DNA from 3 places in the Chryseobacterium sp. Marseille-Q8038 genome. Region 1 is predicted to be linked to each of the others. Evidence: riboswitches for the same ligand, from Rfam matches in the RefSeq annotation. Region 1 holds a riboswitch; each other region holds the start of a gene.
The links. Region 1 has a riboswitch for S-adenosylmethionine ahead of ACWPWS_RS24295 (alpha/beta fold hydrolase). Riboswitches for the same ligand answer to the same signal wherever they lie in the genome.
Positions count from the first base shown of each region.

Region 2: another riboswitch for S-adenosylmethionine. It lies ahead of ACWPWS_RS20510 (TonB-dependent receptor plug domain-containing protein); the one in region 1 lies ahead of ACWPWS_RS24295 (alpha/beta fold hydrolase).
Region 3: another riboswitch for S-adenosylmethionine. It lies ahead of ACWPWS_RS23580 (SusC/RagA family TonB-linked outer membrane protein); the one in region 1 lies ahead of ACWPWS_RS24295 (alpha/beta fold hydrolase).

Region 1 covers NZ_CBCOPN010000002.1:2,264,639-2,268,964, reverse strand. Annotated here, with positions in the region: gene ACWPWS_RS24300 (ACT domain-containing protein) at 1-1,073, opposite strand, end outside; gene ACWPWS_RS24295 (alpha/beta fold hydrolase) at 1,073-2,017, opposite strand; SAM riboswitch class I at 2,078-2,185, opposite strand; gene ACWPWS_RS24290 (MGH1-like glycoside hydrolase domain-containing protein) at 2,374-4,326, shown strand, end outside.
Region 2 covers NZ_CBCOPN010000002.1:1,441,715-1,446,040, reverse strand. Annotated here, with positions in the region: gene ACWPWS_RS20515 (alpha-amylase family glycosyl hydrolase) at 1-1,927, shown strand, start outside; SAM riboswitch class I at 2,199-2,304, shown strand; gene ACWPWS_RS20510 (TonB-dependent receptor plug domain-containing protein) at 2,398-4,326, shown strand, end outside.
Region 3 covers NZ_CBCOPN010000002.1:2,121,086-2,125,411, forward strand. Annotated here, with positions in the region: gene pckA (phosphoenolpyruvate carboxykinase (ATP)) at 1-853, shown strand, start outside; gene ACWPWS_RS23570 (hypothetical protein) at 905-1,342, opposite strand; gene ACWPWS_RS23575 (type II 3-dehydroquinate dehydratase) at 1,414-1,821, opposite strand; SAM riboswitch class I at 2,067-2,165, shown strand; gene ACWPWS_RS23580 (SusC/RagA family TonB-linked outer membrane protein) at 2,249-4,326, shown strand, end outside.

The DNA.
Region 1 (4,326 bases):
GTATACCCTTTTTCCAAAGCTTCGTTGATGATGGTTGAAAATTTATCGTCTCTCAAAGAAAAATTATTGAAAACATAGCTCAATGTTCCTGAGAATACTCCTTTGATTCTTGTGATATTTTCTCCTGAAAGGTGTAATAACTTGATGGTGTCAATTAACGGAAGACCAGCTCCTACATTAGTTTCATACAGATAACGTCTGTTGTTTTTGCTTAACGTATATCTTAGTTTTCTGTATTCCTCAATAGGAAGGGTATTGAAAATTTTATTGGAAGAAACCAAATCGAATCCGTTTTCTGCCAAAGCGTGATAGTTTTTCACAAAATCCTTACTTGCAGTGTTATCCACAACGATCAGGTTTTCTAATTGATTTTCATTGGAGAAATTAATCAATTCTTCAACGTTAGATGGGTGTTGTGCCGTTAAGACCTCATCGCCCCAATTGGCATCAAATCCTTTTTTATTGAAGGCTATTTTCTTTGAGTTGGCTACAGCAACTACTTTAAGATCTATTTTTTTACGTTTCTTAATTTCTTCTGCAGATCCCAAAACCTGTTCTATCAAAGTCTTTCCTACGTTTCCGTGACCAATAATTGCCAGATGAACTGTTTTTGGTTTTTTGAAAATTTCAGATTCTATGATATTTCTTGTTTTTTCATCCTGTGAAGAAGTCACTACGATGTTGACTCTGTTTTCTCCGGCTACCTGATTCAGCAATAATGGGAAAACATTGTTTCTGGCCAGTTCAGCAAAGACTTTATTGAAATCTTCTGCTACAAAACCAATCACAGAAACATTATTGATACTATAGATCTGAGAAACTTTTCCAGATTTTCTTTCTGTTTCGAATTCATCAATAAGGCAAGCAACTGCTTTTTCTGCATCATTTTCGTGAACCAAAATAGAGATTCCGTTTTCTATAGCTTGTTGAGAAATTACTCCTACACTGATACGCGCTAAAGTAAGCGCCTTAAAAATACGTCCGTCAATCCCGATTTCTCCAAGGAAATCTTCTCCTTCAAATTTGACGATTGATCTGTTCTTCAAAAATTTTATTTCGTTAGCATTTTTCATTACTTCTGTAAAATGTTTTTTATGATATTATTTAATTGTTGATATTCCATTAGGAAGGCATCATGCCCGTGTATAGATTGGATCTCGTGATAAGAAACATCCTTATTTTTCTCTTTTAAGTTTTCAAAACACATTCGGATTTCAGAAGCCGGGAAGAATAAGTCTGTATCTACGGAGATCACGTGCATTCGTGCCTGTATGCTCTCCAGTGCTGTTTCATCAGCATTGATATTCATCAGGAGATGATTCATCAGCTTGTATGCCTTTAAACTAAACCTTCCGTTTAATGCATTACCATGATAAACCAACCAGTCTTCTGATTCCAAGCGTTGATTTTCCTTATTATATTGGTTTTGAAATCTGTCATTGAGTGATTGTGGAGTTCTGTAACACAACATGGCATGAATTCTTGCTTTCTGTAATGGTTCTTCTTTATCATTCAATAAGAATTTCTGAACCAGACATTGGGCATGCAGCCAATCGTGTGTTCTGTAATCACAGGCTATGGGAATAAATATTTCTGCGAGATCCGGCTGCTTGGCAAGCATTTCCCAGGCAATCCCTCCTCCCAGAGAACCTCCAATAATGGCATATATATTTTTGATATGTAAAGCTTTAAGCCCTTTCAGAAATATCGCAGCGATATCTGAAGTAGTGAAATCTTCATAGTCTTCAATTAAAAAATTATCATATCCGTTTCCGGGTATATTGAAACACAGAACAGTGTATTGATCAGTATCAACAATCTGATTTTCTCCTACCAATTGTTTCCACCAGCCTTTTTCTCCGGATACATTTGAGTTTCCGGTAAGAGCATGGTTGATTAAAATGATAGGGGCTGTAAACAGATCTTTCCCAAAAAGCTGATAGCTTAATGAGATATTGTATTCCTTTTGAGAATAAGTTTGATACGAAAGATTAATATAGTTTAGTTCTGTTTTCAATTCTATTAAATTTTAATACAATTGAAAATGCCACAGGAAATGGCTGAAAAGAACTTCAGTAAGTTATCTGTCCAAAATAATTTTGGTAGAACGTAGCACCTTCTTTGCTTGCACAAAGGGTTGCTAAGGTTTCATAGGGTCTAATCCCTCAACCTTTCTTGATAACATTTTCAATATTTGAATGAACGAATGGTGCAAAGGTAGTTCTTTTCTTTTAATTTCAAAAAAAAATTATTTTAATATTTTTAAAAGCCCTTAAACACAAGTATTTCAAGACTATATTAATAATTATTCAGATGAAAAAAATTGGAATTACTTCTCAAAAAAACTAACTTCGTATGGAAAAATGATGAGATATGACCGCTGAAAAAGAAAGATTACAAGATACCAAATGGAAAAACTGGGGACCTTATGTAAGCAACCGGCAGTGGGGAAATGTACGCGAAGATTATAGCCCAAACGGAAACGCCTGGAATTTTACCAATCATAATAATGCTGAAAGCTACACTTACCGCTGGGGAGAGGAAGGCATCGCCGGAATTTCTGATGTAAAGCAGCTGTTCTGTTTTGCTTTTTCGTTTTGGAATAAGAAAGATAAAATGGTAAAAGAACGATTCTTCGGATTGAGCAACCCTCAGGGGAATCATGGAGAAGACATCAAAGAAATCTTTTATTATCTGGATAATACACCTACTCATAGCTATATGAAGATGGTATATAAATACCCGATTAATGAATTTCCTTATGATGAGCTCGTTGCAGAAAACGGAAAACGCAGCAAGAAAGAGCCAGAGTATGAAATTTTCGATACCGGAATTTTCGATAATGATGAATATTTTGATATTTTCATCGAATATTGTAAAGCGGATCACAATGATATTCTGGCCAGAGTAACAGTCTGCAACCGAAGTCAGCATGCTGCCCCTATTCTTGTGGCTCCTACTGTATGGTTTAGAAACAACTGGAAATGGGGATACAATACTTATAAAGGAGAGCTCAATACTTCTCACGACGGAAGTATCAATATTGGACACGACAGTATTTCAATCAAGAAACTGTATTCCCGAAATTCAAATGCACAAAGTGTATTTTGTGACAATGAAACCAATACTCCTAAGCTTTACGGAGCTCCCCCATCTGAAAACACCTATTTTAAGGATGGAATTAATGATTATATTATTCATCAGGGAAACACTGTAAATCCTGAAAAAAGAGGAAGCAAAGCTGCTTTTCTTGTTGATGAGATTATTGATGGCGGGGAATCAAAAGTTTTTGAGTTCAGGCTATGTCCTGATGAAGCAGATAAGCCTTTTGAAAATTTTGACTCTATTTTTGAAACCCGTAAAGCGGAAGCCGAAGAGTTTTATAAAGGAATTCAGAATGATACCGTTAACGAAGATGAAAGAAATGTTCAGCGACAGGCTTTTGCAGGGCTTCTCTGGAATAAGCAGTTCTATCATTACAATATCGGAAAATGGCTGAAAGGAGACCCTAATTTGGAAGCTCCAAGAAACTTCAATGAATATGTAAGAAATACAGAATGGAATCATCTTCATAATAAAGATATTATTTCCATGCCTGATAAATGGGAGTATCCGTGGTATGCTACATGGGATCTGGCATTTCACTGTGTGCCTTTCTCCATTATAGATGCAGAATTTGCCAAAGGACAGCTTTTGCTCCTTACCAAAGAATGGTATATGCATCCTAACGGACAGCTTCCTGCTTATGAATGGAATATGAGTGATGTAAACCCGCCTGTACATGCGTGGTCGTGCTTCCGTGTTTTTAAAATTGATGAAAAAAATAATGGAAAACCGGATTTACTATTCTTAGAAAAAGTATTCCAGAAACTGCTTCTTAATTTCACCTGGTGGGTAAACCGAAAGGATAAGAACGGAAAAAACATCTTTGGTGGAGGATTTCTTGGTCTTGATAATATCGGAGCTTTTGACCGGAATATGGAATTAAAGGATGGCCAGCATCTTGAACAGGCAGACGGGACAAGCTGGATGGCGATGTATGCATTGAATATGATGCGTATTGCCATGGAACTGGCCCAGTATTATCAGGTATATGAAGATATGGCTATTAAATTTTTTGAGCATTATCTTTATATCGCCGAGGCCATGGAAAACCTGGGTGAAAGCACGAAAGGCCTGTGGAATGAAGAAGACGGATTTTTCTATGATGTTCTGCAGCTGGGAAATGGAGAAAGCGTTTCTTTAAGATTAAGAAGTATTGTAGGTTTGATTCCTATGTTTGCTGTTGAAATTGTAGATCATCATTTACTGGAAAAAATGCCGAAT
Region 2 (4,326 bases), 820 kb from region 1:
ATACAGAACCAATGATTTGAGAAAAGTAGCAGATCCTTATTCACCACAAATATTATCTTCTTATGATGATCCGTGGATTTCGGCTTCTACCTATCCAAACTTACCTGCATTTCCTGCCGGACAGGGTTTTGAAGTGTCAACATTTAAAACAGGGCAAGCGGCTTATAACTGGCAGATAACCAATTTCCAAAGACCTGCAAAAGAAGATCTGGTAGTGTATGAATTATTATTGAGAGACTTTACACAGGAAAAGAACTGGCAGTCATTGATTAATAAAATTTCTTATTTAAAAAATCTAAAAATCAATGCTATAGAATTGCTCCCGATCATGGAATTTGACGGAAACCTTTCCTGGGGATACAATACATCTTTCCATTATGCATTGGACAAAGCTTATGGAACTCCTGAAAAATTCAAAGAATTTGTAGACCTGTGCCATCAGAATGGTATTGCTGTTATTCTTGATGTTGCGTTTAATCACGCTACGGGACGTTCACCTTTGGTAAGACTGTGGAATGTAGATCCTGATGGTGATGGCTATGGAAATGTTGCGCCAGACAACCCTTATTTTAATCAGGTTCCGAAACATTCGTACAATGTATTTAATGATTTTAACCATACGAGTCCTTCAACGCAATATTACGTTGAAAGATGTCTTCAGCAATGGCTGACTGAATATCACATAGACGGATTCCGTTGGGATTTAACAAAAGGATTTACCCAAAGCTGTTCTGAAAATGATGAAGCCTGTACCAATGCTTATCAACAGGACAGAGTAGATATCATGAAACATTATGCTGACAGACAGTGGGCAATAGACCCGAATTCTTACATGATTTTTGAACATCTGGGAACTGATGCAGAGGAACAGCAATGGGCAAACTACAGGATCGCAGAAGGAAAAGGTGTTATGCTTTGGAATAAGCAGACAGAACCTTACAACCAGAATACAATGGGGTATCAGGAAAACAGCAATTATGACCGTATGAATCACAGTCTTCATGGCTTTACCAATATGAGTGCTGTAGGATATGGAGAAAGCCATGATGAAGAAAGGCTGATGTTTAAAAACCTTGCCTATGGTTCTACTAATGGGAGCTACGATGTTAAAAACCTGAATACATCTCTTGAAAGGATGAAAACTTTCGGTGCTACGTTCTTTACCATTCCCGGTCCGAAAATGATCTGGCAGTTTGGAGAATTGGGATACGAATTCAGCATCAACAGATGTGCTAACGGAACTATCGACAGCGGATGCAGAACAGATGAGAAACCTGTTGCATTTACATTAGGATATGATACCAATGCAAACAGAAAAGCAGTTTATGATACATGGGCTAAAATAATCAATATCAGAAATACCCATCAGGTTTTTAAATCTAAAACTTACAGTATAGAATCCAATAACCTTACGAATGATCCAAATGGGCTGATCACAAGAATTTACGTGTATGATGCAGCAATTACAACTGGAATAAAAAATATAGTAGTATTAGCCAATTATACTACTTCTTCCCAAAATGTGGTGCCTTATTTCCCTTACACAGGGCAGTGGCAGAATCTGATGGATGATAGTATTTTGAATGTGGCTTCTACAACAACTCCGATTACTTTACAGCCTGGAGAATTCAGAATATTTGGAAACTATGCAGGTGCTTTGTCAACAATAGATATCAATACAGGAAACAAATTGTCTCTTCAGATTGCAGATAATCCGATACAAAACGGAATCGCTCGATTCATTTTCAATAAAGCAAAAAACGGAGAAATTTTAATTTTTGATATGACGGGTAAAAAGCTGGACTCTTTCAAGCTGAATAAAGAAAACGGTACACATGAAACGAAAATAAGTTATCCACCGGGAACCTATCTGGTACAGTTGAAATCGGATACAGGAATTGCCATTCAAAAGATGATGATCAAATAAAAACAAATTATCAAGCTGTTTAGACTTATAAAAAATGTTGAATATGTAAAACCATTAAGAAGGATTTAAGAAATAAAGTATCGTTAAGATGGATCATTCTGAATTTTAAGCTTAAAACGAAGCTTATCTTAATACTCTTATCACCTTAATATCATCTTAATGTTTCAAAAATAAAACTTACCACAAGTTCTATAAAATAATGAAAGGCAGATTTGCAGTACAGCAGATCTGCTTTTTTGTATATTTAAAAAAATAGTCTACTTTTGCAGTAGATTTATCAAGAAAGGTGGAGGGATTTGGCCCGGTGAAACCTTAGCAACCTGCACGGTTCCAGAAGTGTAAAGGTGCTAATTCCAACCCGGAGGGGGAGATAAGTGAAGTCAATATTCTATATGAATTCCATTTCTTGAAGTCTTGTGTATCTGCGGAAAGATCCGTCAGATTCGTATTATTAATTGGCAAGAACAAAAATGAAAAAATTAAGCACAGCTGTATTATTGCTTGGGGCAATGTTAGTCGCTGCTCAGGAGAATGAGGAGAAAGGCAAAGAAATAGAAGATATCATCATTGTCGGAAACCGAAATGTCAAAAGAACAAAACTGGAAACACCAGTTCCTGTAGATGTTATTAATATTGACAAAATACAAAGAAGTTCTCCACAAATGACGGCTCAGGATCTCCTGAACTATGTGATTCCATCGTTTAATGCAGTGAGACAGTCTGCTTCTGATGGAACAGAGCATATTGATCCTGTAACCTTAAGAGGAATGGGACCAGATCAGATCCTGATTTTACTTAACGGAAAAAGAAGACATTCCACCTCTTTAGTTAATTATCAGAATACGGTTGGAAATGGATCTGTAGGAACAGATTTAAGTACAATTCCGGTCATTGCGATTGATAGAATAGAAGTGTTAAGAGACGGAGCTGCAGCACAATACGGTTCTGATGCCATTGCAGGAGTGATCAATATTATTCTTAAAAAAAATACGGGAGCCTCAGCAAGTCTTACGTATGGATTGACTGGGAGAAATGATGGGGATACTTATCAGGCAGGAGCCAATTATGGGACTTCATTAGGAAAAAAAGAGGGTTATATCAACCTTTCCCTACAATTAAGCCATAGAGGAAAAACAACACGAACTCAAAATCATGATCTGGATATTTTTGGAAATAATTTTGCCTATGCATTTGCTGATGATCCCGAAGCGGCAAGAGCAGCGGATGATGCAAAGATTAAAGAACGAGGACTAACCCGTGACGATTTTAATTTTCAGATCGGAGATGCCCAGATCAGACAGGGACAGTTGTTTTTCAATGCAGAATATCCTTTTAATGATCAATTTAAGATCTATTCTTTCGGAGGTTTCAGTATCAAAGAAGGAAAAGGGTTTGGTTTCAGAAGACTTCCAAGCGAAACGTCTAATGTGGTTTCATCCATTTATCCGAACGGGTTTCAGGCAAATCTCGGATCACAAGTATATGATGTCTCCTATGCTGTAGGAGTAAAATATAATGTCAGTGACTGGTTTTTTGACCTTAGCAATACATTCGGAAGCAATACCTTCAATTACAATGTTAGCAATACCAATAATGCTTCCCTGGGAGCAAATTCACCAACCCGTTTTTATGCTGGAGCACACAGCTTCCTTCAAAATACGATTAATCTTGATGTTTCCAAAAAGATAAACCGTTTTAATATCGGATTCGGGGGAGAGTTCAGATTGGAACAATATCAGATCAAACCCGGTGATGAAGCTTCTTATACCCAATATGACATCAACGGAAATGTTGCCACCGAAGGATCAACGGTGCTTGGAGCAGGCGGATCTCAATCTTTTATCGGATTCTCTCCAGACAATGCACTGAAAAAAGACAGACATTCCACGGCAGTATATGCAGATGTTTCCTATGATCTGGATAAAAAACTCAATATTGACGCTGCTGCCAGATTTGAAAATTATTCAGATTTTGGAAATACCCTGAATGGGAAATTAGCAGTACGATATGAATTTGTAAAAAATTATGCAATTAGAGCAGCGGTAGGAACAGGGTTTAGAGCTCCTTCCCTTCAACAGCAGTATTTTAATAACTCTTATGCCGACATTTCTACTTCCGGTTCAGGAATTGTAACCAAAGGGATTTTCCGAAATGATAGCGAAGCAGCCAGAATTCTTGGGTTTGATAAGCTTAAACAGGAAACCTCTGTCAATGCAAGCGCTGGATTTACCCTGAGACCTTTAAACAAACTCTATATTTCGGTAGACGGATATTGGATAAAAGTAAAAGACAGGATTGTAATTACCAGCAATATTACCGATCCCAGACTGGATCAGTTTAACGTAGAAAGCGGAAGATTCTTTACAAATGCCATTGATACTGAAACAAAAGGAGTAGAT
Region 3 (4,326 bases), 140 kb from region 1:
TCCGAAAAGATATCTTATTGGTGATGACGAGCATGGTTGGGATAACAACGGAGTATTTAACTATGAAGGTGGATGCTACGCTAAAGTTATCGACTTATCTGAAGAAAAAGAACCGGATATCTTTGCTACTATTAAAAGAGATGCACTTCTTGAAAACGTTGTTGTGAACAATGGAGTAGCAGATTATACAGACGGATCAATCACTGAGAATACAAGAGTTTCTTATCCAATTTATCATATCAACAAAATTGTATTGCCTTCTAAAGCAGGTCATGCGAAGAAGATTGTTTATCTTTCAGCAGATGCATTCGGAGTACTTCCTCCGGTTTCCATCTTGAATGAAGATCAGGCTCAATACCACTTCCTTTGCGGTTATACATCAAAACTAGCTGGAACAGAAAGAGGAATTACAGAACCTCAGCCATCTTTCTCACCTGCATTTGGTGAAGCATTCCTTACATTACACCCAACAATGTATTCTAAAACATTGATCGGTAAAATGCAGGAGCACGGAGCTAAAGCTTATTTGGTAAATACAGGTTGGAATGGTACAGGAAAGAGAATTTCTCTGAAAGATACAAGAGCAATCATTGATGCAATCATTGACGGATCTATCGATAACGCTCCTAAAACTCAGGTTCCAATCATGAATCTTGAGATTCCTACTGAATTGCCAAACGTTTCTACAGGTATTTTAGATCCTAGAGATACATATGAAAGCGCTTCAGAATGGGAAGAAAAAGCAAAAGATCTTGCTTCAAGATATATCAAAAACTTTGAGCAGTATTGTGATACTGAAGAAGGTAAGAAATTAGTTGCTTCAGGACCTCAGTTACAGGAACAGACTATCTAATAGCTCTCTATAAACATAAAAAAAAGCCTCATCACAGATGAGGCTTTTTTATTAATATTTTTGACAGTTTTCAATCAATTCATCCTGTTCATCAAGTTTTAAGACTGTTGATTTGATTGATTCTTCAGTTAAATGTTTTATGATCATAAAATGTTTTGCAGAAAAATAAGATTCTTCGTCCAATATCTTATCTAAATACTTTGGAGTAGTGAAAGTCATCCAATATTTTGTTTTGTCAGAAAATTCAATGGTTACCTCTACAGCATCAGATTCAATATTTTCTATTGGATCATCTATGTTAACAGAAATTATTTCAGGTTCATTGTTTAAAGTAAAATAAAAATCAGAATACCATCTCAGTCTTCCTTCGTCATTCCAGATTCTTATATTTTCATCATTTATTTCTTCAACGATATAGGATTTTCTTTTCGTTAATTGCCCGGAATATATGCCAATGCTTTTACAGTAAATCTTATCCTTTATCTTCATAAATTATTCTCTTTGTATACATAATTATCTGTGAGAATCTGTGCTATTTGTGGGAAAATATAGACTGAAAATTACTTCAGGCTCAATAAAGCCAATCTGTACCCATCCATTCCAAAGCCGGATAAAACAGCATCTGTGTTCGCTGCCGTCACAGATTTCTGACGGAACTCTTCTCTTTTGTATATATTGCTGATATGTACTTCTACTTTTGGCTTGCGGATATTCTTTAAACAATCAGCGATAGCATAAGAATAATGGGTAAATGCTCCCGGGTTAATCACTACTGCATCAAAATCATCCTCCTGAAGTCTGTTGATAAGCTCACCCTCAATATTGGACTGATAATATTGTATTTCATGAGACTGAAACTCGGATTTTAAATTTTCCAAATAACTTTCCATGGAAACATTTCCATAAATTTCCGGTTCCCGGGTGCCCAAAAGATTGAGATTAGGCCCATTTATAATCAAAACTTTCATACTATAAAATTAAAAAGTTTTTTCAATTAATAATACAAAAATTAAGGTGTTCTCAAATATTTGTTTCATTGAATTATTAATAATGATATTTATCATGTTTGAATAAATGATAACGGCTACAACTCCTTATTGTAATGAGTTTTATTAAAATTTTATGTTAATTATTAAAAATTTATCATGAAAAATGAATAAGTCTACTTGTTTTGTAGACTAAAAGTTTTTAGCTTTGCAAACATATTTCGATCGGCTTATAAAGAAAGATGGAGGGAACTGACCCCGTGAAGTCTTAACAACCTACCCATTGGGCAAGGTGTTACGTTCAGCCTTTTAAGGAAAAATAAGCATTTGGTTTATCGTATTTATCGATGCCCTTTGCTGACTTTTCTGCAAAGGGCTAAATTTTAATATATGATAAATAAAATTGATTATGATTAGTAAAACTTTATTTAATTCTAAAGCTTGGATACCTCCGGTTGCTGCTTTTTTTCTGGGAATTACCAGTGTAAATGCACAGACTTCCAGGCCGAAAAAAGATAGCCTTCATGAAAAAGAGATTGATGAAGTAGTAGTGGTAGCTTACGGAAAAGCGAAAAGAAATAGCTATACCGGTTCCGTAGCTACAATTTCCAGTGATAAAATCAATAGCAGACCTGTAACGAATATTACGAAAGCATTAGAAGGACAGGTTGCAGGGATTCAGACTACCAGCGCATCAGGCCAGCCAGGTGCTGTTTCCACTATCCGAATCAGAGGAATTGGTTCAATAAGTGCTTCCAGTGATCCGTTATATGTAGTGGACGGAATTCCTTTTGATGGAAATCTGAACTCTATCAGTCCCAGCGATATTGAATCTATAAGCGTTCTGAAAGATGCTACAGCAAGTGCTTTGTATGGTTCAAGAGGAGCAAATGGGATCATCATCATTACTACAAAATCAGGTAAAAAAGGGGAAGCAAAAGTTAATTTTAATATCAGTCAGGGATTCTCCGGAAGAGCCGTTAAAGACTATGAACAGGTAAATACAGATCAGTATTTTCAACTGTACTGGGAAGCATTGAGAAATGGATATCAATCCGGGAAAGTTTCTTCTCAGCAGGCAGCTCAGATGGCAACAGACAACCTTATTTCTTCACTGGGGATTAATCCATATGGGACAGCTTATCCAAAACCTGTAGGTACAGATGGAAAGCTATTACCTGGTGCATCACCACTTTGGAATGATGACTGGAGAGATATCTTGCAGAGAGTGGCTTCAAGAAATCAGGTGGATCTTGATATCAGCGGAGGAAGTGAGAAAAGTAATTATTTCTTCTCTCTGGGGTATCTGGATGATAAAGGAATGGCTATTGAATCAGGATATAAAAGATATAATACCCGATTGAAAATCAATTCTGAAGTAAAAAAATGGCTGAATGTTGGGGTGAACTTAAGTTATACAAACAGTATTCAGCAGGCACCTACTTCTTCGGATTCCAAGGCCAGTAACATCATCAATGCGGCAAGATTTATTCCTTCATTCTATCCTTATTATGAAAGAAATGCTGACGGAACTTATATTTTGGATGCTGATGGAAACCCGGTTTATGATTTTGGAAAATACAGACCCACGAATGCGCTTCAGAATCAAAATGCCGCAGCAACCTTGCCATTAGACAAAAACGAAAATAAAGAGGACAACTTTTCAGGGAAAGGATTCATGGAATTTACTTTCTTGCCGGAGCTAAAATTCAAGACGAGTTTCTCTGTTGATTTGGTGAATTACAACGGACATTATTATTCAAATCCATTATTGGGGCAAGGCGCAGAGATTGGAGGATCTGTGACGAAAACCAATACCAGAACGCTTTCTTATACAACCAGTAATATTCTGACGTATGATAAAAAGTTTGGAAAACATCATGTAAATGCATTGGCAGGTCACGAATTCTATAAATATGATTATCAGACGATTTCCGGAACAAGAAGTCAGTTCTCACTGCCTTACTATTATGAGCCGGATGCCGCTTCTTTACTGGGAAGTTTCAGCGGAAACAGTAATAAATTGAGTTTATTGAGTTTCCTTGGAAAAGTAGAGTATGATTACAACAATACCTATTTCTTATCTGCATCAGGAAGGGCAGACAGCTCTTCGAGATTTGCAAAAGATAACAGATGGGGAAGATTCTGGTCAGTAGGAGGTTCATGGAAAATTTCAAACGAAGAATTTGTCAAAAGTCTGAATATCTTCAATCAATTGACATTGCGTGCCAGCTATGGAGGACAAGGAAATGATAAACTGCTTAGACCAAACGGACAGCCGCTTTATTATGCTTATCAGGAGTTGTACAGATTTATCAGTCTTGGTGGAGAACCGGGAACAACACTGGAAAAAACGTCTACCAATAATGTGAAATGGGAAACCAACCTTAATTTAAATGTAGGATTGGAATTCGCGATTCTGAATAACAGGATTAAAGGAAATATCGAATATTTTAAAAGAAAAAGTCAGGACCTTTTGTTTAATAT